DNA from 2 places in the Superficieibacter sp. genome. Region 2 is predicted to be linked to the other one. Evidence: predicted binding sites of a transcription regulator. Region 2 holds the regulator's gene; the other holds the start of a gene.

Region 1 (4,217 bases), on a different contig from region 2:
AGGTAAATGAAGAAGTTCAGTCCAGGTAAGTGTCGAAAGTATCAGTAAAAAAACGGGCCTGCATCGCTGCAAGGCCCGTTTTTACTGGATTTGGCGGTATTGACGCCAGATGTAATGCCCGGTAAGGTGCCTTCGTGCGCCAGAAATGCATAAATTCCCGACACTAATACTTTTACTGTAGACCTGATTATCATGGACAAATTTGACGCTAATCGCCGCAAGCTGCTGGCGTTAGGTGGCGTTGCGCTGGGCGCAGCGGTCATCTTACCATCGCCAGCATTTGCCACCCTCTCGACCCCACGTCCGCGTATTTTGACGTTGAACAACCTGCATACCGGTGAGTCAATTAAAGCGGAGTTCTTCGATGGCAGAGGCTATATTCAGGATGAATTAGCAAAACTTAACCATTTTTTCCGTGACTATCGCGCGAATAAAATTAAGTCCATCGACCCAAAATTATTCGATCAGCTTTATCGCCTTCAGGCGTTACTGGATACGCGTAAACCCGTGCAGCTCATTTCCGGCTATCGCTCGTTAAATACTAACGATGATCTGCGCAAACGCGGCAGCGGCGTGGCGAAAAACAGCTACCACACCAAAGGTCAGGCGATGGATTTCCACATTGAAGGTCTCTCATTAAGCAATATTCGCAAAGCGGCGTTATCTATGCGCTCAGGTGGTGTAGGATATTACCCGAGTAGCAACTTTGTGCATATTGATACCGGGCCGGTCCGGCACTGGTAATCAGGCGCTTAATGAGACAGGAGCAGCATGAACTATCGCATTATTCCGGTAACCGCTTTTTCTCAGAACTGTTCATTAATCTGGTGTGAACAGACCAAACTGGCGGCGCTGGTCGATCCTGGCGGTGACGCCGAACGTATTAAACAGGAAGTCGCGGCGTCAGGCGTGACGCTGATGCAAATTTTACTGACTCACGGTCATCTGGATCACGTGGGTGCCGCTGCTGAACTGGCAGAACACTATGGCGTGCCGGTAATCGGACCGGATAAAGAAGACGAGTTCTGGCTACAGGGACTGCCTGCCCAGAGCCGGATGTTTGGCCTGGATGAATGTCTGCCGCTGACGCCGGATCGCTGGTTAAGCGAAGGCGACAATGTCAGCGTCGGCAATATCAGTCTTGACGTTTTACACTGTCCGGGGCATACACCAGGACACATTGTCTTTTTTGATGCGGCTTCCCGGCTGCTGATTTCAGGCGATGTCATTTTCAAGGGCGGTGTAGGGCGCAGCGATTTTCCGCGCGGCGATCACAGCCAGCTGATTGATTCCATCAAGCGTAAGCTGCTGCCGCTCGGTGATGACGTGACCTTTATTTCCGGGCACGGACCGATGTCCACCCTCGGTCATGAGCGTCTGCATAATCCTTTCCTGCAGGATGAATTGCCGGTCTGGTAATTAACGTCCCGCAATAAAAAAGGCCGCAACATGTTTGCGGCCTTTTGTCTTTATGATGTTATTACAGGACTGCGACAATAGCCTCGCACAGCGGGGACATATTGTCCGGCGTCATGCCCGCCACGTTCACGCGCCCGGAAGCGACGGCGTACACGCCAAACTCTTCGCGCAGACGCAGCACCTGCTCTTTGGTCAGACCGCTAAAAGAGAACATGCCATTTTGCCGGGTGATAAAGCTGAAGTCGCGATTCGCGCCTTTTTCCTGGAGCGTATTCACAAACAGCAGGCGCATACGCTGAATGCGCTGGCGCATATCGTTCAGTTCCTGCTCCCAGATGGCACGCAGGGCGTCGTTGCTCAGAATTGTTGCTACCACTGCCGCACCGTGAGCCGGTGGGTTAGAGTAGTTAGCGCGAATGGTGGACTTCATCTGGCTGAAGGCACGGTCGGCGGTGGCCGCATCTGCTGCAACCAGCGTACAGGCACCTACGCGCTCATTATACAGGCCGAAGTTTTTCGAGAAGGAGCTGGCAACAATCAGTTCCTGATGCAGCGCGGTGAACGCGCGCAGGCCTTCTGCGTCTTCTTCCAGACCACGGGCAAAGCCCTGATAGGCGAAGTCAAACAGTGGCAGCCAGCCTTTTGCAACAGAGAGCTGCGCCAGCTGTTGCCATTGCTCCAGCGTCGGATCGATACCCGTCGGGTTATGGCAGCAGCCGTGGAACAGAACCACGTCGCCCGCCTGGGCTTCATTCAGGCTTGCCAGCAGACCGTCAAAATCCAGCGCGTGGTTAGCGGCGTCATAATAGTTATACTCGCGAACCTCAAGGCCCGCCGCGTTGAATACGCCCTTATGGTTAGGCCAGCTCGGATTACTCACCCAGACGCGTTTAGCATCGGTATTTTTAGCAATAAAGTCGGCAGCGACGCGCAGTGCGCCCGTACCGCCCGGCGTCTGTGCCGTGCGCGCACGTTTGTCGCTGATAATGGCGCTGTCTTTACCAAATAACAGTTCCTGCGTGCAGCGGCCAAATTCCGGGATACCGTCAATTCCGAGGTAATTTTTTGTTGTCTCGTTTTCCAGCAGATATTGTTCTGCTTTTTTCACGCTGGTCAGCACCGGCGTCTTGCCAGTTTCATCTTTATAAACACCAATACCCAGATTGATTTTTCCCGGGCGGTCATCGGTACGAAACAGATCGGCGAGGCCCAGAATCGGGTCGGCAGGGGCTGCGGTAATGTTCTCAAACATGGCGACGTTCCATTATGATTACGAAGGGAGATCCGCTATCAGGTTAACGGGAGATGAGACAAATGCCAACCGTTTGCGACAAAAAGCGACGGTCTTTTTAAAAGAGAAAACTTTTTACTGGCAGGCATAAAAAAACAGGACCGAAGTCCTGTTTTTCAAGCATATACCAAAGGGATATAGCGATTAGAACTGGTAAACGATACCCACTGCAACAGTATCATCAGAACCAATGCCCAGCTCGTTGTCGCTGTCGATCTGGTTGATGATGTAGTCTACGTAGGTAGACATGTTTTTGTTGAAGTAGTAGGTCGCGCCCACTTCGAAGTAGTTCACGAGATCAACATCGCCCACGCCTTCGATGTCTTTGCCTTTAGACTTGGTGTAGCCCAGGGACGGACGCAGGCCGAAGTCGAACTGATACTGTGCAACCAGCAGCACGTCTTCAGTTTTGTTAGCGTAGCCGCCAGGGATACGGGTCGCGTTACGGGTTTCGCTGTAGGTACCGGCCAGGTAGATGTTGTTCGCATCATACTTAACGGAAGTTGCCCACTGTTCAGCGGTATCACCATGACCCCGCAGGGCAGGATTCTGCTGATCGTTAGTGCGGTCAGCGGCACCGTAGCCACCCACAACGCCGAAGCCGTCAACTTCGTAGCTCAGAGAGCCAGCCCAGCCGTCGCCGTTAGAACGGTTAACGGTAGAACGCTCGTTTTTACCCAGGTACTGGGCAGCGAAGTTCAGGCCGTCAACCAGACCAAAGAAGTTGGAGTTACGGTACGTTGCCAGACCGCCGTTACGACCAGCAAAGAACTGGTCAGCGCTTGCAGTGTCGCCGCCGAATTCTGGCAGCATATCGGTGTAACCCAGTGCGTCGTAAACCAGGCCATAGTTACGACCGTAGTCGAAAGAACCTGCATCGCCGAATTTCAGACCGGCAAACGCCAGACGGGTTTTGTTACCGTTCTGGGCATCAGCGCCTTCAGAGTTGTTACCGTTGAACTGATATTCCCACTGACCATAACCAGTCAGTTGGTCGTTAATCTGAGTTTCCCCTTTGAAACCAAGACGGGCATAAGTCTGGTCGCCGTTACCGCCGTAGCTGTTGTCACCATTGTCTTTAGAGAAATAGTGCAGACCGACCGCTTTACCGTAAATATCAACCTTGTTGCCATCTTTATTATAAACTTCGGCAGCGTTAGCTGCGCCCGCTACCAGCAGGGCAGGGATTACCACTGCCAGGATATTGCGCTTCATCATTATTTATTACCCTCATTGGTTTTTTTTGAACACCTGCCACTGCCGCCAATAAATTCTGTCAATATAAATTTACGGAACCATTGATGAGAGTTTGGTGTCTTTCTGTGTCTGAAGGCATCTTTCCATTCATAACAACGTTTCGCTAGCCTGAAAGTGCTACAAATGTCTTAAATAAGTAACAAAAAGAAATAATGTGTAAGAATTTATTAATTTTGAGGAACTTTGTGAGAGACCTCAAACTTCCGAACTAATCGATGACTAAATCGGCACTGTGTATCCTATATATATG
Region 2 (4,217 bases):
ATGACGACAGCCCCGGCGCTTCGCTGGCAACCCGCATAACCCGCATTTGTAAGGGCGGAACCACGGCAAAGGTTGCCGCGCCCCATACCAGCATACTGACGGCCGCGCCGAATTCGTTACGCGCCAGCAACGGGATCGCCAGCATAATCGCGATTAGCAACAGCAAAAATCCTTTCAGCGTTGCGCTCACCGAGCGGTCGGCAAATTTGCCCCCCAGATAATTGCCGATGGAAAACCCCGTTCCCACCAGCACCAGCATGACGGTAATAAACGCGGGCGTGGCGTCGGCGATGCTGTGCAGTACCGGCGCAATGTAAGTATAAAGCGTAAACATCGCGCCCGCGCCGAGCACCGTGGTCAACAGCGCGCTTAATACCTGCGGGCGCACCAGCACTGACAGTTCCTGACGCACATTTGGCCGCTCGCCTGCCCCACCTTTCGGCAGCGAGAACCACAGGCTGAGCATCGCGATCACCCCTAATCCGGCCGTCGCCAGAAATGACATCCGCCAGCCGATGGTTTCACCCAGCCACGTCGCCGCCGGAACGCCACCAATATTGGCAATCGTTAGCCCCATAAACATGGTCGCTACCGCGCTGGCCTGTTTATGCTTCGGCACCACGCTCGCCGCCACCACCGATCCAAGGCCAAAAAACGCCCCGTGGTTAAGGCTGGTGACTATACGCGACAGCATCAGGGTCGTGTAATCAGGCGCGATGGCAGAAAGCACGTTGCCGAGGGTAAAGATGGCCATCAGGAAGATCAGCGCATTACGCCGCGCTCGGTGTGACAATAATAACGTCATCACCGGCGCGCCCACCATCACGCCAACGGCATAGGCGCTGATCAACATTCCGGCGGTAGGTATAGAGACGCCCACGCCCTCGGCGATGGTCGGCAGCAATCCCATCGGAGAAAACTCGGTGGTGCCAATACCAAACGCCCCAATTGCGAGCGCCAGCAAGGGGTAATTCACTTTCATTCACAGACTCCGTTTCAGCCGTCGAAATAACGGCACGACGAAAAGATGTCAAAAGCATGACATTAATCACAAAAAAACAGAAGTTACATAAATGGCAAAAGAGTATTGCGGAAAAGAGAACAATCAGCGAGGGAGGTGGCCCTCCCCCGGAAAATCAATGCAGCGCAGCAACCAGACCGCTGGCAACAATCAGACCCAGAACAATAATCGTCGTTACCAGAGAAAACTTAAGATCGGTACTCATCAATTTTTACTCCTTGTTATTACCCTGTGAAAAGTGAGCTTGTTCATTTTTACACACCTGACGGTGAAAATCTTGCCTGATTTAGATTGATCGCCATTTTTTCGCTTTCCCTTTTGCTCAGAATCGGCCAAAATTCCACGCTTAATTATAAGCGTACCAGCCATTGACCCCCACCTGACGTTCTGTGTCGTTTTCCCGGCCTGTTGCAATCATCACATTTTGCGCCAGGGGTGTGTGCAGGCAAACGTTTACCTTTATTTGCAGGCGTTCAGTAATCGGGTCTGGAGTAAGATTTTAATGGCAACAATTAAAGATGTCGCGAAGCGCGCAAACGTTTCCACTACAACCGTATCACATGTTATTAACAAAACGCGTTTTGTAGCGGAAGACACTCGTGAGGCGGTATGGGCGGCGATAAAAGAACTTCACTATTCCCCGAGTGCGGTTGCCCGCAGTCTGAAGGTCAACCACACTAAATCAATTGGCCTGCTGGCGACCAGCAGCGAAGCCGCCTATTTTGCGGAAATTATTGAGGCGGTCGAGAAAAGCTGTTTCCAGAAAGGCTATACCCTGATCCTCGGTAACGCCTGGAACGATATTGAAAAACAGCAGGCCTATCTGTCGATGATGGCGCAAAAGCGCGTCGATGGCCTGCTGGTCATGTGTTCTGAATATCCGGCTCCCCTGCTGACCATGCTCGAAGAGTACCGGCATATTCCAATGGTGGTAATGGACTGGGGCGAGGCGAAAGCTGACTTCACCGACTCGGTCATTGATAACGCATTTGAAGGCGGCTACATGGCCGGGCGCTACCTGATCGAACGCGGGCACCGGGACATCGGTATTATCCCCGGCGCCCTGGAGCGCAATACCGGCGCAGGTCGCCTGAGCGGTTTCCTGAAGGCGATGGAAGAAGCGCAGATCACTATTCCGCAGCCGTGGATTGTGCAGGGTGATTTTGAACCGGAATCCGGCTACCACGCGATGCAGCAGATCCTTAATCAGGCCCATCGCCCGACGGCGGTCTTTTGCGGCGGTGATATTATGGCCATGGGCGCACTGTGCGCCGCTGATGAAATGGGTCTGCGGGTGCCGCAGGATATTTCAGTCATTGGCTATGATAACGTGCGCAACGCGGAGTTTTTTACTCCGGCGCTGACCACCATCCATCAGCCGAAGGATTCCCTCGGCGAAGCGGCGTTTAATATGCTGCTGGATCGTATCGTTAATAAACGCGTCGAGTCGAAGTCCATTGAAGTGCATCCGCGCCTGGTCGAACGTCGCTCGGTGGCCGACGGCCCGTTTGTGGACTATCGGCGTTAAGTTATTCATCGGGAGCCGCAGCGTCCGGCTCCCGCAGCCATTCCCGGTTCAGCGTTTCACTGTCCCCCAGATACTCCAGCAGCCACGCCAGCGCAGGTGAGATATCGCTTTGCTGCCAGGTCAGGCAGCAGGCGGCATCAGGAAAAGGATTTTCAAGTTCCAGCGCCCGCCACTTTCCGTTGTCAATCCACGGACGGGCAAAATGCGCGGGCACCATCGCCACGCACAGTCCGGCGGAAATACAGGTTGCCGACGATCCCCAGTCCGGCACCACGACCCGTTTCTGATTATCCAGTAGCCAGGTAATGCGCTTGGGCAGCGAACGCGAGGTGTCTTCACGTACCAGCGACGGCCAGTTGCGCAACTCATCATCGCTCAGCGGCCCCGGCAGACTCGCCAGCGGATGATCGTGGGCGACCACGCAGCGCCAGCTTAGCATTCCCATATCGCGAAACGCGTAGCGCCCGCCGACCGGGATCGCCTGGGTTGCGCCAATGGCCAGCTCCACCCGCCCGTCGGCGAGGGCATCCCAGACACCGTTAAACACTTCCTGGAAGACAATAAGCTCCACGTCGGGAAAGTGACGGTAAAAATCGACAATCATCTGCCGGGTTCGCTCCGGGCGGACAATATTATCCACCGCAATCGGCAACTGACTGCGCCAGCCGTGAGCGATTTGCTGGCACTGCTGACGGGTGATCTGCATTTTTTTGATAACAGTCCGCCCTTCTTTCAAAAACCAGCTCCCGGCAGGCGTTAATTCCACATCCCGGTGCCGCCGCTCAAAGAGACTAACGCCCAGCCATTCCTCCATTTGCCGCACGGTATAGCTGACCGCAGAAGGCACACGATGCAATTCCTGGGCAGCAGCGCTGAAACTGCCGTTGCGTGCGACCGCATCTATCACTTCGAGGGAATATTCCGACCACATTTTCTGCCTGCAAATTTTTTGATGTCACCGCGCAAATATTAGCGTTTCACAAGCCGGAATGCACTGCCTACACTCTGGCGCACTATCATCTGTCATCAATAAGAGAATAACGATGCAACCTGGAAAAGGTTTTCTGGTCTGGCTTGCCGGGCTGAGCGTGCTGGGTTTTCTGGCCACCGACATGTATTTACCGGCGTTTGCGGCGATCCAGCGCGACCTGAATACTCCAGCCGCTGCGGTCAGCGCCAGCTTAAGTCTGTTTCTGGCAGGCTTCGCACTGACCCAGTTAATTTGGGGACCATTGTCGGATCGTTACGGCCGGCGTCCGGTTCTGCTAAGCGGGCTGGCTATTTTTGCGCTCGGTTGCCTGGGGATGCTCTGGGTTCAGGATGCCACCACCCTGCTGATCCTGCGGTTTGTCCAGGCGGCAGGTGTCTGCGCGGCGGCGGTCACCTGGCAGGCGATGGTCACCGATTATTATCCGGCCCAACGAATTAATCGTATCTTCGCCACCATCATGCCGCTGGTCGGGCTTTCTCCGGCGCTGGCACCGCTGCTGGGAAGCTGGCTGCTGGTACATTTTGACTGGCGGGCGATTTTCGCCACTCTTTTCGTTATTACGATCCTGCTGATGCTGCCCGCCCTGCGTCTGAAACCCGCCCCGAAAAAAGCGCCTGAAGATCGCAGTCCCCTGACGTTTGCGACCCTGTTGCGTTCGCGCCCGTATTGCGGCAACG

Evidence for each region. Region 2 encodes PurR, which represses purine synthesis genes. Its sites were predicted from a motif close to CANGCAAACGTTTGCNTG; they were not measured.
Region 1: a site for PurR is predicted at 2,734-2,751, ahead of RT197_RS07595 (amino acid aminotransferase). Genes of this name have one in related genera too.

The regions. Positions count from the first base shown of each region.
Region 1 covers NZ_DAMAPU010000003.1:174,734-178,950, forward strand. Annotated here, with positions in the region: gene ldtD (L,D-transpeptidase) at 1-6, shown strand, start outside; gene RT197_RS07585 (YcbK family protein) at 193-744, shown strand; gene RT197_RS07590 (MBL fold metallo-hydrolase) at 772-1,419, shown strand; gene RT197_RS07595 (amino acid aminotransferase) at 1,481-2,671, opposite strand; gene ompF (porin OmpF) at 2,855-3,928, opposite strand.
Region 2 covers NZ_DAMAPU010000001.1:763,034-767,250, forward strand. Annotated here, with positions in the region: gene RT197_RS03895 (MFS transporter) at 1-982, opposite strand, end outside; gene RT197_RS03900 (YnhF family membrane protein) at 1,137-1,226, opposite strand; gene purR (HTH-type transcriptional repressor PurR) at 1,524-2,549, shown strand; gene punR (DNA-binding transcriptional activator PunR) at 2,551-3,480, opposite strand; gene punC (purine nucleoside transporter PunC) at 3,593-4,217, shown strand, end outside.